DNA from 2 places in the Sinorhizobium mexicanum genome. Region 2 is predicted to be linked to the other one. Evidence: riboswitches for the same ligand, from Rfam matches in the RefSeq annotation. Region 2 holds a riboswitch; the other holds the start of a gene.
What was found. Region 2 has a riboswitch for thiamine pyrophosphate ahead of thiC (phosphomethylpyrimidine synthase ThiC). Riboswitches for the same ligand answer to the same signal wherever they lie in the genome.
Positions count from the first base shown of each region.

Region 1: it holds a riboswitch for thiamine pyrophosphate, as region 2 does, so the genes downstream of both, thiD (bifunctional hydroxymethylpyrimidine kinase/phosphomethylpyrimidine kinase) here and thiC (phosphomethylpyrimidine synthase ThiC) in region 2, are expected to answer to the same signal.

Region 1 covers NZ_CP041241.1:1,120,094-1,127,292, forward strand. Annotated here, with positions in the region: gene FKV68_RS29340 (glycosyltransferase family 2 protein) at 1-95, shown strand, start outside; gene FKV68_RS29345 (UTP--glucose-1-phosphate uridylyltransferase) at 97-1,002, shown strand; gene FKV68_RS29350 (polysaccharide biosynthesis tyrosine autokinase) at 1,068-3,434, shown strand; gene FKV68_RS29355 (hypothetical protein) at 3,682-3,891, opposite strand; gene thiD (bifunctional hydroxymethylpyrimidine kinase/phosphomethylpyrimidine kinase) at 4,122-4,916, opposite strand; TPP riboswitch at 5,030-5,132, opposite strand; gene FKV68_RS29365 (TetR/AcrR family transcriptional regulator) at 5,289-5,882, opposite strand; gene bdcA (SDR family oxidoreductase) at 5,956-6,669, shown strand; gene FKV68_RS29375 (hypothetical protein) at 6,921-7,199, shown strand, end outside.
Region 2 covers NZ_CP041241.1:147,717-154,915, reverse strand. Annotated here, with positions in the region: gene FKV68_RS24885 (ABC transporter substrate-binding protein) at 1-1,058, opposite strand, end outside; gene pobA (4-hydroxybenzoate 3-monooxygenase) at 1,322-2,494, opposite strand; gene FKV68_RS24875 (helix-turn-helix domain-containing protein) at 2,684-3,571, shown strand; gene FKV68_RS24870 (DUF427 domain-containing protein) at 3,592-3,975, opposite strand; TPP riboswitch at 4,121-4,232, shown strand; gene thiC (phosphomethylpyrimidine synthase ThiC) at 4,333-6,159, shown strand; gene thiO (glycine oxidase ThiO) at 6,162-7,172, shown strand; gene thiS (sulfur carrier protein ThiS) at 7,169-7,199, shown strand, end outside.

The DNA.
Region 1 (7,199 bases), 960 kb from region 2:
GCCGCCTTGCGGCGCGCTCAAGCACCGCCCCCATCACGGTGGCGACCGAACAATCCCCGCCGGGCGACAGCCCTTTTACAAGCAAAGGACGATAGAATGGACCGTATCAGGACCGTCAGGAAAGCCGTAATTCCCGTTGCCGGAAATGGAACCCGTTTCCTTCCCGCAACGAAGGCCGTGCCGAAGGAAATGTTGACGATCGTCGATCGGCCCGTGGTTCAATACGCCGTGGACGAGGCCCGTCAGGCCGGCATCGAGCACATCGTTTTCGTCACCAGCCGCAACAAGCAGGCGATCGAAGACCACTTCGACGACACGCCGGAACTGATCTCGTCGCTGTCACGTTCAGGCAAGAGCGCGCAGATTTCCGAACTCGAAAGCATGCTGCCGACGGCCGGTTCCGTGAGCTTCACGCGCCAGCAGGCCCCGCTCGGCCTTGGCCATGCGGTCTGGTGCGCACGCGATCTTATCGGCGACGAGCCCTTCGCGCTGCTGCTCCCCGACATGGTTTCATTCGGCCCACGCGGCTGCATGGCCGGCCTGATGGATCTCTACCAGGAGGTCGGAGGCAACGTGGTCGCCGTCGAGCAATGCGCCCCCGAAGACGCCTCCAAATACGGCATCGTCGGCAAGGGCGAAACGGTGAAGCACGGATTTGCGGTAACAGAGATGGTGGAAAAGCCCGCCGCGGGCGAGGCTCCGTCAAACTACTATCTCAACGGCCGCTACATCCTCCAGCCTGAGATCTTTTCCATCCTCGCACACCAGCAACGCGGCGCAGGTAACGAAATCCAGTTGACCGACGGGATGCTGAAGCTTTCGGCAAATCAGCCCTTCCACGCCCATCCCTACGAGGGCAGAACCTTCGATTGCGGTTCGAAGCAAGGCTTCATCGAGGCGAACGTCGCCTTCGCGCTTGACCGGGCGGATATCGGCGACATGGTCTTCGAATCCGTTCGCGAGATCGTCTTGTCTCACGAAAGCCGCATCCGAGCGGCATAAGCAAATGTTTCCCGGCGGCTCCGGAAACATACAGCAGGAGCCGCCGGCACGGACCGGAGAAAAAAATGAACAGAGCGGCCCCCATGAAACAAAGAAGTGTCCCCTTGAGCATTGTGCCCCCCGAGGAAGAATCCGACGGCTTTATCAATCTTGATCGGCTTCTGGCGATTGCCGCCCGCAGGGCAAAAATGGTCGCGGCCTTTGTTGTCCTCTTCATCATGCTGGGTGTCGTCTACCTGCTTTTCGCGACACCGACCTACACGTCCATGACGCAGGTTCTGCTCGACGAGAACTTGTCAAAGTTTGCCGAAGAAGAGCCAACGCCGGCAAACAGCCAAATGCTGGACACTCAGATCGCGAGCGCCGTGGAGATCCTGAAGTCCGGCGAGCTTGCCCTGCGGGTCGTCGACAAACTCAATCTTTCCGAGAACCAGACGATCATGAATCCGCCGCTTTCGCCGGTTGCCTACGTCAAGGATTGGGTGAGGACAGCGACCGGCCTCTTTTCGTCAGGTCCGACGGTTTCGGAGGAGGTATTACGCAAGAATCGGCGGCTGGCGGCGGCAGCGTTGATCCAGCAGGCCCTCACGGTCGAGCGCGTATCGCGAAGCTCGGTGGTGGCCCTCTCCTATAAGTCGAACGACCCCCTCCTTGCCGCAACCGTCGTGCGTGGCTATGCGCAGGCATATCTCACCGATCAATTGAACGCCAATTTCGAAGCGACGGAACGTGCTTCCGTCTGGCTGCAGGAACGCCTAACGGATTTGCGGCAGCGCTCCCTGGCGGCGGCACTCGAGGTTGAGCAGTTCAGAAGCGAAAACGGTCTGACTGCCGCGCGCGGCGAGCTGATGTCGGAACAGCAATTGTCGGACCTCAACAGCCAGCTCATCGTCGCCCAGGCCGACACTGCAAGTGCCTCGGCGCGCTACAACCAGTTCAAGTCGATTGTCGACCAGGGGCCGGAAACCGCCGTTAACAACGCGACGATTTCTCCCAAAGAGGGAGACAACATGGTGATCCGCGACCTCAGGGCCCGCTATCTCGCCGTCGTGAAGCGCGAGCAGGAGGTCGCCCGAAGCTTTGGCAAGGACCACCCTCAGGCTGTATCACTGAGGGCCGAGCAGGCCGACATGGGGCGGCAGATCTACCAGGAACTGCAGCAACTGACGGCGAGCTACAAGAATGAATATGAAGTCGCCCGCTCGCGCGAGCAGTCACTGCGTGAAAGCATCGAAGGAGTCGTGGGGAAAAACACGAATGCCAACAAGTCGCTCGTTCAGTTGAGGGACCTGGAGCAGAAGGCGGCGGCTCTGAAGACGCTTTATGAGTCCTATCTCGGCCGCTACGAGCAGGCCGCGCAGCAACGCTCCTTCCCAATCGCCAAGGCTCGGGTCATCTCCGAAGCCGGCGTTCCCACCGCCCCGTCGAGCCCGAAGAAGACCCTGACGCTTGCACTTTCCGCCGTGCTCGGCTTGATGGCCGGCGGCGCCTTCGCCGCCTTCCAGGAGTTCCGCGAGAGAACCTTCCGGCTTGAAGACGATGTGCGCACAATCCTCGGTCACAAGTCGCTCGGTTATGTGCCGCTGATCGGTTCACGGACAAAGAAAAGTGCGGAACTCGTCCGCACACGCTTTGCCTCCGACAGGCAACCGGAAATACTCGGCGAGGAGACGGTGGCCTTCCAGCGCCTGTCGCGCATGGTCCTCGAAGCGCCACAATCCTCCTTTGCCGAGACCTTCCGGAATGCCAAGCTTGCTTGCGATCACATGCTGCACGGCAACGACAGCCGGGTGATCGGGATCGTGTCAGCGGTTCCGGACGAAGGGAAATCGGTCATCGCCGCAAACTTCGCGGCGCAGTTGGCCGCCAGCGGAAAGCGGACGCTCTTGATCGATGGCGATATCCGCAAGCCCGGCCTCACCCAGATGATCACGCCCGCCCCCCGCACGGGGCTCGTCGAGACGCTGATGGGTGAAGCCACCTGGCCCGCCGGCATCAAGGTCGACCAGCGCACCAAACTTGCGATCTTCCCTGTCGGCGGCGGGGCGTCCAACCATCAACCCCATCAGAGCCACGAACTGCTCGCCTCGGCGGCCATGGCAAACCTGATCGAGAATGCGCGCAGTTCGTTCGACTACGTCGTCGTCGACCTCGCTCCGCTCGCGCCTGTGGTGGATGCGAAGGCCTTTGCTCCGCTTGCAGATGGTTTCATCTTCGTTGTCGAATGGGGAAAGACACCGTCCCGACTGGTGCGCGACGTGCTCCATTCCGAGCCGCAAATCAATTCCAAGGTGCTCGGGGTCATCCTCAACAAGACCGACATGGACGAGCTTTCGAAGTACAGCGACTTCGGCGGCGTCGAGAAATATCGACACCGTTACGGCAAATACTATGTCGAGCATTCGATCAGCGGGGACCGGCCCGCGGCGTGAGCTAATGGATGCCCGCATCTGCCATGCAGCGTCGACGCGCGACGCTGCATGTTTTTATCCTTAGAATCGGCTCCTTGAAACTACGCAATTCCGGACGGAAAACCGTTACACACTTCTCCTGGAATTGCTCTAAGGAAACATGCGGTAGGTAGCTACGCACGCCGCAAGGCCTATCATTTCGTTACTTTATTGGGTCAATAAAATGATCTAAATCCTTGAAATTTCTCGTCTGATCGAGACGTCCTTACTACGGCTTTCGATCGACCCTGAAGATCCAGGCCAGCGCCATCAGTGCCACCACGCCCGCGAGGATGGCGAACGCCAGGAGATAGAACAGGGAAAACTCCAAGAGGCTCGGAACGAGCCGCAGCGCGCGACCCAGCACCGTCGGCGATCGGCGCCAGTCCGGCAATTCGTCTCGGTTGAACGCTTCCAAACGACGAGCAAGGAACTGCATCTATCCTCTGCCTTCGTGGAACCGGCTACAGCGCCGCGCGTCCTGAGACGCGCAAAGGCCGCTGAAGCGATTTAAATTGCCGCTTGTTTTATCCGTAAATCGGCTACGTTTTAGGAATCACGCGGTCATCCGTTAACCTTGGACGAAAACATGTTGCATCGCAACAATGGCGACACCGAGGCGGCGGCTGTGTTGGGATGCGGCTTCGATAATGCCCTGCCATCCCCATATCACCACCAACGGTGGAAGTGGTGCACGGGCCCCCGTCCTTCGCCCACAGACAAGGTATTCGCCGCGGAAAGCGCAGCATGCAGGTAGGCCTTCGCCTCGCGCACCGCGTCGATCAACGGCCGTCCGAGCGCGAGGCCGGCAGCGACGGCCGCCGAAAGCGTACAGCCCGTGCCGTGATCGTTGCTCGTCTCGATCCTGGCTGCCGGGAGGCGGATAAGCGTCGTGCCGTCAAAAAAGAGGTCAGTTGCTTCGCTGCCCGTCCGATGGCCGCCCTTGAGCAGCACCGAACGGGCACCGGTCGTCAGAATGACTTCGGCCTGCCGCGCCATCTCCGTTTCATCCTCGGCGATCGAACGGCCGGTCAGCAATGCGGCTTCGGGCAGGTTCGGAGTGGCGACCAGCGCCAGCGGCAAGAGTTCCTCCGTCAGCGTCGCCACAGCATCCGGCTGCAACAACCGGTCGCCGGAGGTCGCCACCATGACCGGATCGATAACCGCCTGCTTGCCGAAGCGGCGCAGCCCGCCGGCGATGGCGGCGATCGTCTCCTGGCGCGAGACCATGCCGATCTTGACGGCAGCGACGTCGAGATCGGCAAAGACCGCGTCGATCTGTGCCGCGACGATTTCCGGTGAAAGGTCGGCGACGGCGGTGACGCCCTTCGTATTTTGAGCCGTCACGGCGGTGATGACGCTGGCGCCGTAGACACCGAGCGCGGAGAATGTCTTGAGGTCAGCCTGAATGCCTGCCCCGCCGCCGGAATCGGAACCGGCTATGGTCAGCGCGATCGCCGTCATCGGGCTTGCACCTCGACAACAGGCAGAAACGAAAGATTGAGCATCATTGTCGGTCTCCAGATTGGAACATCACGGAGATCCAGGAAATCGCGAAGAAGTGGCGAGAGCGCCTTCAAGGGTGCTGTTCCCGTTCCTACGCCGGCATGACCCGGATCAGGTTCAAGGGTCCGGCTCACCGCCGTCTCAGCACCGCCCGGTGCTCCCCTCGGAATGTCGGCATTGTATCGGACAGCGACGCCGGTCTGTCAACAAAGTAGCAAGCCTTCTCAATCTCGTTGCCTGCGAACTCGGCGAACGCGCCATCGATGCGCTCGCCGCACGCGTGCGCTTGATCACCGCGATGCAGCTCGAGCACGACTGACCGCGAAGTGCCTATGTCCTCTCGTGCATGAAGGCCCGCGATGCCCAGCACCCGATCGCGCGCAGGCGGCTAACGTCGAGACCGTCGCGCGCACTTGCCGAAATCCCCGCCAGCACAGCCATCACATAGTCGGCGATCTCGTCCGCCTGGTCTGCCTCTCGGCGGGCGATCGCATCGCGCACCAGCTGACGGCTCTGACGCCAGAGCGTCTTTGCCTTATCGCAGGCGACGGCATCCGTTCCGCCGCGCGCGCCTTCGATCACCAGACAGCCGGTGGCGCCAGGATCCGCCGTATAGGCAACGGCTGCGGCTTCGAATAGCGCTGCCAGCGCTTCGTTAAATGCCTTGTCCGGCGCAAGCAGGCGCTCGAAGTCCAGGCCTTCCGTCTTCGCGTAGCGCTCGAGCGCACGCCCATAGAGATCGGCCTTGCTGCCGAACGCGGCATAGAAGCTCGGCGGATTGATTCCAAGCGCACCCGTCAGGTCCGCGAGGCTGACGGCGTCGTATCCCCGTTGATGGAACAGTGCCTGCGCCTTGCCGACGGCTTCATCGACATCAAAGGCACGGGGCCGACCGCGCGGTTTCGCATTTTTTGTATCGTGCACTACAAAATTCCTTGCGCTCGTCTCCTGCTCATATTATGTAGCACTTACTACATTTTTTCTCAAGGAGAGAGCAATGACCAGTTTCAGCGGAAAGAAGATCTTCGTCATCGGCGGCAGCCGCGGGATCGGTGCGGCAATCGTCCGGCGTTTCGCCAATGAAGGTGCGGTCGTTTCCTTCACCTATGCCGGGGCAACCGAGGCGGCAAAGGCACTGGCCTCGGAAACGGGCTCGACTGCGATCCAATCGGATGCTTCGGACCGCGATGCCGTCATCAAGGTCGTGAAGGATCAAGGCGCGCTCGACGTCCTCGTTGTGAACGCAGGAACCCTGGTTCTCGGCGATCCTCTGGAGGTGGATGCGGATGCCGTCGACCGGATGATCGACGTGAATGTGCGCGCACCCTATCACGCGGCGGTCGAGGCCGCGCGGCAGATGCCCGAAGGCGGTCGCATCATCATCGTCGGCTCGGTAAACGGTGATCGCATGCCCTTTGCAGGCGGTGCCGCTTATGCGCTGACCAAGTCTGCCGTGCAGGGCATGGCCCGTGGTCTCGCCCGTGATTTTGGCGTTAAGGGCATCACGGTCAACGTCATCCAGCCCGGCCCGACATCGACCGACATGAACCCGGAAGACGGCCCGATGAGCGATTTCATGCACAGCTTCATGGCGATCAAGCGCCATGGCCGCCCGGAGGAAGTCGCCGGTCTTGCGGCCTACCTCGCTGGCCCCGAAGCCGGTTTCACGACCGGAGCGCTTCATACCATCGACGGCGGCTTTGGCGCCTAGTGCGCGGCCATGATCCGACCCCATGCGGCGGTTGCATCCGGGCATGGGGTTGTGGCCTGTGTGCAATATCTCCGGACACGCGCAAAACGAGGCTCGCAAGAAGGCCACGCCGTTGCGAAAGCTGCACATTTTGGTGAAAGCGGCTCTCCACGACAGATCGTGATTGGACTTCGGCACGCGCAAGAGTCACTTTTATAGTGGGCTGAATTCGGAACTGGGGCGGAGCAACTATCGTCTGAATGGAGGCCAAAATGAAGCACCATGCACTCGAGCAACTGCAGATCGTCGCAGAGGTCAAGCAGGACTTCCCGCGCCGGCTTACAACGCGCGCAGAGCGTCTGGAACGCTGGGCGGAACTCCTCGAACAAATTCCGCACAGACACCTCTCGACGCTGCACGAGACCGAGTACCAGCCGGCCAGAGTGCGTGCGACCATGCGCGGCGACGACTCGCCGATCTCGGTCGCATTCAAGGACCCCGTCCTGCGCGCAGCCGGAATGGAAAATGACACTTATGGCGAAGCAAAGCGG
Region 2 (7,199 bases):
ATGTGGCGCGATTCCGGGTCGATCGAGACCGGCCCGCGTGGGCTCGTCCAGGAAAGTCCCTTGACCGCATCGACTGCCTTTTGCGCGTCCTGCTCGCCGCCGGTCGCCTCGATCATCTTGTAGATGACGTGCATGCCGTCGTAAGCGCCGACGGCAGGGAAGGAAAGTTCGGCGGGATTGCCGATCGCCTTGCCGGCCGCCTCGACGAAGGTCTTGTTTTCGGGAGAGTCGTGCGAGACGGCATAGTGGAACGTCGTCTGAAGGCCGAGCGCGGCTTCACCCAGCGCCGGGAGGTCGGACTCCTGCGTCAGGTCGCCAGGCGCAAAGAGCTTGATGCCTGCATCCTTGAGCCCGTTTTCGTTATAGGCCTTGACGAAACCGAGCGTCGTCGGGCCGGACGGGAGGAAGGCGAAGACGCCCTGGGCGCCCGAATCCTTGACGCGCTGCATGATCGGCGAGAAATCGTTGGTGGCAAGCGGCATGCGGACCGCCTCGACGATCTCGCCGCCCGCCGCTTCGTACGCTTTCTTGAAGGCGTTCTCCGCGTCGACGCCCGGGCCGTAGTCACTGACGACCGAAATGATCTTCGAGACGCCGGCATCCTTCGCGACCTTGGCGATCGGCGTGGAGGTCTGCCAGAGCGTGAACGAGGTGCGCACGACCAGTGGGCTCTTGGTGACGATCGCCGAAGTCGCGGCATTCATGACCACGAGCGGCACATTCCCCTGCTCGAGCAGCGGCGTCACCGCCATCGCGTCGGGGGTGAAATAGAAGCCGGCGAGATACTGCACGCCCTCCTTGACGACGAGTTCCTGCGCCAATGCCTTCGACTGGGCCGGATCCGCCTGCGGCACGTCCCGGTAGATGACCTCGACATCATCGTCGCCGACCTTGCTGCCGTTCAGCGCCATATAGGCGTCGATGCCCGCCTTGAAATTCTTGCCCTGCAGCGCGAACGGGCCTGAAAATGGCCCGATTACGCCGATCTTGATCGTGTCGGCCTCGGCTGCCCCGCTCATTGCCAATGCCGCCAGTGCGGCGAGAATGGTCCGTTTCATTTTTCCTCCCTGCGATAGCCGGCTCACTCCCGTCCGGCATCGTCTATTTATTAGCGTTCAACCTCATGCTCAGTCTGTCATGTCCGACCGCGATAAATAATGAAATGTCAGCGCTCGTTCCATAACTGATGGGTTATGTTATCACGACGAAGCTTGCGTCTAGGTTCTCCTGCCAATGTAACGCGTCGGCACGCAAAACGCAGGCTCGATCTCGTCGCCGCAGTTCCGTTGGGGCGGCCGAGGTGGCCATGTCGAAGTCGCGATCAAAACGGCAGGCCCACATAGTTTTCCGCAAGCGCCATGGCGGCCGCTTGGGAATGGGTGAGATAGTCGAGCTCGGCCTCCTGGATCTTCTGATCGAAATCGCTCGTGTCCGGGAAACGATGCATCATCGTCGTCATCCACCAGGAAAAACGGACCGCTTTCCAGACGCGCGAAATTGCTCGGACCGAATAGGCGTCGAGGCCGGCGTTCGAGCGATCCTCGTAATGCTCGATGAGCCCCTCGTAGAGATAGTGCACGTCGCTTGCTGCAAGGTTCAGCCCCTTGGCCCCGGTCGGTGGCACGATATGGGCCGCATCGCCGACGAGGAACAACCGGTGAAAGCGCATCGGCTCGGTGACGAAGGATCGAAGCGGCGCGATCGATTTTTCGAAGGATGGCCCGGTCACCACCCGTTCGGCATGGTGGGCCGGCAGCCGGCGGCGCAGCTCGTCCCAGAAGCGCTGGTCGTCCCATTCCTCGAGCTTATCGTCGCGCGAGCACTGGATGTAATAGCGGCTGCGACTCATCGATCGCATCGAACAGAGTGCGAAACCGCGCGGATGGTTGGCGTAGACCAGTTCGGGGCTAACCGGCGGCACGTCGGCGAGGATACCGAGCCAGCCGAAGGGATAAACCTTTTCGAAGGTGCGGATGGACTTTTCCGGTACCGATTTGCGACTGACCCCGTGCGACCCGTCGCAGCCCGCAATGAAATCGCAGGCGATGCGGTGCGTGGTGCCGCCCTTCTCGTAGGTGACGTAGGGTGCGTCGCCGTCGAAATCATGCGGCGTTACGTTCGCAGCCTCGTAGAGCGTCGATGCGCCGGTTGCCTCCCGACGGTCCATGAGATCGCGGGTGAGTTCCGTCTGGCCGTAGATCAGCACGCGCTTGCCGTCGGTCAACCCGAAGAGATCGATGCGATGGTCGCGACCGTCGAAGGCGAGTGAAAAGCCGTCATGCGGCAAGCCTTCGGCATGCATGCGGCTGCCGGACTGCGCCTCGTCCATCAGACGCACGGTACCCTCCTCCAACACGCCGGCCCGCACCCGGCCGAGGATGTGATCCTTGCTCGCACGATCGAGGATGACATTGTCGATCCCCGCCTGTGTCAGCAATTGCCCGAGCAGGAGACCGGACGGTCCCGAACCGATAATGACGACCTGGGTTCGCATGGACCTCCTCCCATCGAGCACGCGGTGCGCGAGATCGAACTTTTTGGCCGCCGGCGGACCGGCTGCCCCACGTTGCGCCCGCACAAAAATTGTCTTTTGTCAGGAAGTTTGCGCGCCGTCCGGGCTTGTCTCAATGGACATTTCAGCCAAGAAATTGCACTTATCGAACATCGCGGCTGGGTGAAGAAGATGAAGCGGGCGGTCCCGACATATGAGCTTTACGGCGAGGAGTCCGGAGAACGGCCTGATTTCTGGCTGCATTGCGAGACGATCCCCTCGCGCAGCAGCCTGCACCATTGGGAAATCGGCCTTCACCGCCATCAGAGCTTCTTTCAGATCCTGTACATCGCCGAGGGCTCGGGCGACGCCGTATTCGGCGAGACGTCGCAGGCAATCTCTCCCCCGGCGGTAATCACCATCCCGCCCACCGTCAGCCATGGCTTCCGCTTTTCCCGCGACATCGACGGTTTCGTTTTCACGATCCTCGCGTCACACCTGCCGGCTGCTCCGGGCGGCCGCAGCAGACTGGGTACATGGCTGGCAAAACCTTGCCTGACGCCGCTCGGCGAAAGCGAGGACGGCCGCTACGTCGCCGAGACCTTGCAGCGCCTGGCGGAGGAATGGGCGGCGCGGCGCAATCACCGCACCGGCCTGCTCGACGCTTATCTCTCGACGGTGCTGGCGCTGACGGCGCGGCTGGCAGAAGCGCCGCGTGTCGACGCGGCTGCCGCGGAAAGCGAAAACGAGCGCCGAATGGAGCGGTTCGACGCCCTGCTCCGACAGCACGTTCTTGCGCACCGGCCGGCGGCGTTCTACGCCCGCGAACTCGGTCTGTCGCAGACGCATTTGAACCGCGTGGTCCGGTCGATGACGGGACAGAGCGTGCACGAGGTGATCGCCGAAAGGCTCTTGAACGCGGCGCGGCGCGAGCTCGTCTTCACCCGTGCCAGCGTCCAGGAGATCAGCTTCCGCCTCGGCTTTTCGGACGCGGCGTATTTCTCGCGCTTCTTCGTCCGTCACCTCGGAACTACGCCGCGCGCGTGGCGGATGGCGGAGCGGCAAAAGCTCGGCGTGTGACGCTGCGTATGCCCTGCGCCCTAAGACGCCGGCAATTCCTCGATCGAGTCCACCCGATCGGGATAGAATGCCATGTGGTCCTTGATTTCACGCACCGCTGCATGCGGGTTTTCATAGGTCCAGATGGCGTTCTTCGAGCGCTCGCCACCTGGCGTGACGCTGTAGTAGGAAGCGTCGCCCTTGTAGGGGCAATGCGTCGAATGATCGGTGCGCGCAACGAGCGACATGTCGACGTCCTTGCGGGGAATATACTGCACCGGCGGATAGGACGCCTCGCGCAAGGTCAGTGCATCGCGCGTATCGGCAACGACGCGGCCGTCGAGCTTGACGACGACGCGCGCTGGATTGTGGTCGATGATGATCGGATGATCGGGCCCGGGAATCTTGATCGACTTGTCTGACATGAGCGAACACCTCCGGATTTTGATCCTTCTTACATAGGGTCAGGCCTCCGGCATCCCAAGGGCTGCAACCGTCCATGCGGGCTGCACCCGGCCAACCGCCGAAAAAACAGGGTTGACGCAGCGGCGATATCGGTGACTATTTGCACTCATTCACCAGGGGGGTCCCGGCAAGGGGCTGAGATACTGCTAAAGCGCGCAGTGACCCGTTGAACCTGATCCAGTTCATACTGGCGTAGGGACGGTGCAGACGTGCGAAGGCCAGGATTCCGTGTGTTCCCGTGATCCATCGGCGTAGCGTCTTTTCATCCTTCCGGCTTCAGAACTGGGTCTCCAACGCGAAAACTTTGGAGCCTCAAGATGAATGTTATCAAGCCTCTCGCAGCGCCATCGGTCACGCAGGGTCCTCTTCCGGCCTCGCAGAAAGTCTACAAGCCCGGCGAGATCCATCCCGATATCCGCGTGCCGATGCGCGAGATCGCGCTGCATCCGACCTCCGGCGAGCCGCCGGTGACGGTCTACGACTCCTCCGGCCCCTACACGCTCGACAACGCGGATATCCGCATCGACCGGGGCCTGCCGGAGCTTCGCCGCCAGTGGATCCTTGGGCGTGGCGACGTCGAGACCTATCAGGGCCGCAGCGTCAAGGCGGAAGACAACGGCTTTGCCACCGGCGAGAGGCTGACGCCGGAATTCCCCGTTCGCCGTGAGCCGCTGCGCGCCAAGCCGGGCCAGGCCGTCACCCAGCTTGCCTATGCCCGCGCCGGCATCATCACGCCCGAGATGGAGTTCATCGCCATCCGCGAGAACCTCGGCCGCAAGGCGGCAAGGGAGGCGCTCACGCGCGACGGCGAGAGCTTCGGCGCATCGGTTCCCGATTACGTCACGCCGGAATTTGTCCGCCAGGAAGTGGCGGCGGGCCGCGCCATCATTCCGGCCAACATCAACCATGCGGAAACCGAGCCGATGATCATCGGCCGGAATTTCCTGGTGAAGATCAACGCCAATATCGGCAATTCCGCCGTCACCTCGTCGATGGCCGAGGAAGTCGAGAAGATGGTCTGGGCGACGCGCTGGGGCGCCGACACGGTCATGGACCTTTCGACCGGCCGCAACATCCACAACATCCGCGAATGGATCATCCGCAATTCGCCGGTGCCGATCGGCACTGTTCCGCTCTATCAGGCGCTGGAGAAGGTCAACGGCATCGCCGAGGACCTCACCTGGGAGGTCTACCGCGACACGCTGATCGAGCAGGCGGAGCAGGGGGTCGACTATTTCACCATCCATGCCGGTGTGCGGCTGCACTACATTCCGCTGACCGTCAATCGCGTCACCGGCATCGTTTCGCGCGGCGGCTCGATCATGGCCAAGTGGTGCCTGCATCACCATCGCGAAAGCTTCCTCTACGAGCACTTCGAGGAGATCTGCGACATTTGCCGCGCCTATGACGTCTCCTTTTCGCTGGGCGACGGCCTACGCCCCGGCTCGATTGCTGACGCCAACGACAAGGCGCAGTTCGCGGAGCTCGAGACGCTCGGGGAGCTCACGAAGATCGCCTGGGCGAAGGACTGCCAGGTGATGATCGAAGGCCCCGGTCACGTGCCGATGCACAAGATCAAGGAGAACATGGACAAGCAGCTTGAAGTCTGCGGCGAGGCGCCCTTCTACACGCTCGGCCCGCTGACGACCGACATCGCGCCCGGCTACGACCACATCACCTCGGGTATCGGCGCGGCGATGATCGGCTGGTTCGGAACCGCCATGCTCTGCTACGTGACGCCGAAGGAGCATCTGGGGCTGCCCGACCGCGACGACGTCAAGACGGGCGTGATCACCTACAAGATTGCCGCCCACGCCGCCGACCTCGCCAAGGGTCACCCGGCCGCGCGCATCCGCGACGACGCGCTTTCGCGCGCGCGCTTTGAATTCCGCTGGGAGGACCAGTTCAATCTCTCGCTCGACCCGGAGACCGCACGCAGCTTCCACGACGAAACTCTGCCGAAGGAGGCGCACAAGGTCGCGCATTTCTGCTCCATGTGCGGCCCGAAATTCTGTTCGATGCGGATTTCCCACGACATCCGTGCCGAGGCGCAGAAGGAGGGCCTCGCGGCCATGGCGGCCAAATACCGCGATGGCGGCGATCTTTATATGCCGGTCGGCGAAGAAGCGCAGCCGGGAGAGTAGGAATGACGGTATTGATCAAGGGAGCCGGCGTCGCCGGCCTTGCCGCCGCCTTCGAGCTCAGCCGCCGCGGCATCGCGGTGGAGGTGATCGATACGGCGGAAAACGTCGGCGCCGGCGCTTCCAGCTATGCCGGCGGCATGATCGCGCCCTATTGCGAACGCGAAGCGGCCGGTGAAGCGGTCTTGACGCTCGGGCTTTCCGCGGCCGACTGGTGGGAAGAAGCCGTCCCCGGCGAAGTGTTCCGCAGGGGCACGTTGGTTATCGCCGCGGGACGGGACAGCGGTGAGCTCGACCGCTTCGCCGCCCGCACCCGCGGATACGAATGGGTCGGCGGCAACACGATCGGAGAGCTCGAACCGGACCTTGCGGGCCGGTTCGAGCGCGCGCTGTTCTTTCCCGAAGAAGCCCATCTCGATCCGCGAAAGGCAATGGACGGCCTTTACACCGCGCTCGTCGAGAGAGGCGTCCGCTTCCATCTCGGGAGCCCCGATCTGCCGTCGGATACGTCCTTCTCGGCAGTGGTCGAATGCACAGGCGCGGCGGCGATTGCCACCACGACCGGCCTTCGTGGTGTGCGGGGTGAGATGCTCTTTCTGGAAACCTCCGAGATCAGCGTCTCAAGGCCTGTCCGCCTGCTTCATCCACGCCACCCGCTCTATATCGTGCCGCGCGACAACCACCGTTTCATGGTCGGTGCGACCATGATCGAAACCGATGATGACGGGCCGATCACCGCCCGCTCGGTGATGGAGTTCCTGAACGCCGCCTACGCAGTTCATCCCGCCTTCGGCGAGGCTCGCGTCGTGGAGATGGGCGTCGGTGTCCGGCCCGCCTTTGCAGACAACCTGCCACGCGTCCTCGACCGCGACGACGGCTTCGCGATCGCCGGCATGTACCGCCACGGCTTCCTGCTTGCCCCCGCCATGGCGCGGCAGCTCGCAGAAAAGCTCTGCGGAGCGGAGCATCCGCCGTTCTCACCCAATCCTCCTTTCCGACAGGGAGCAACCCAATGACCTACATCGTCAACGGCGAGACCTTGG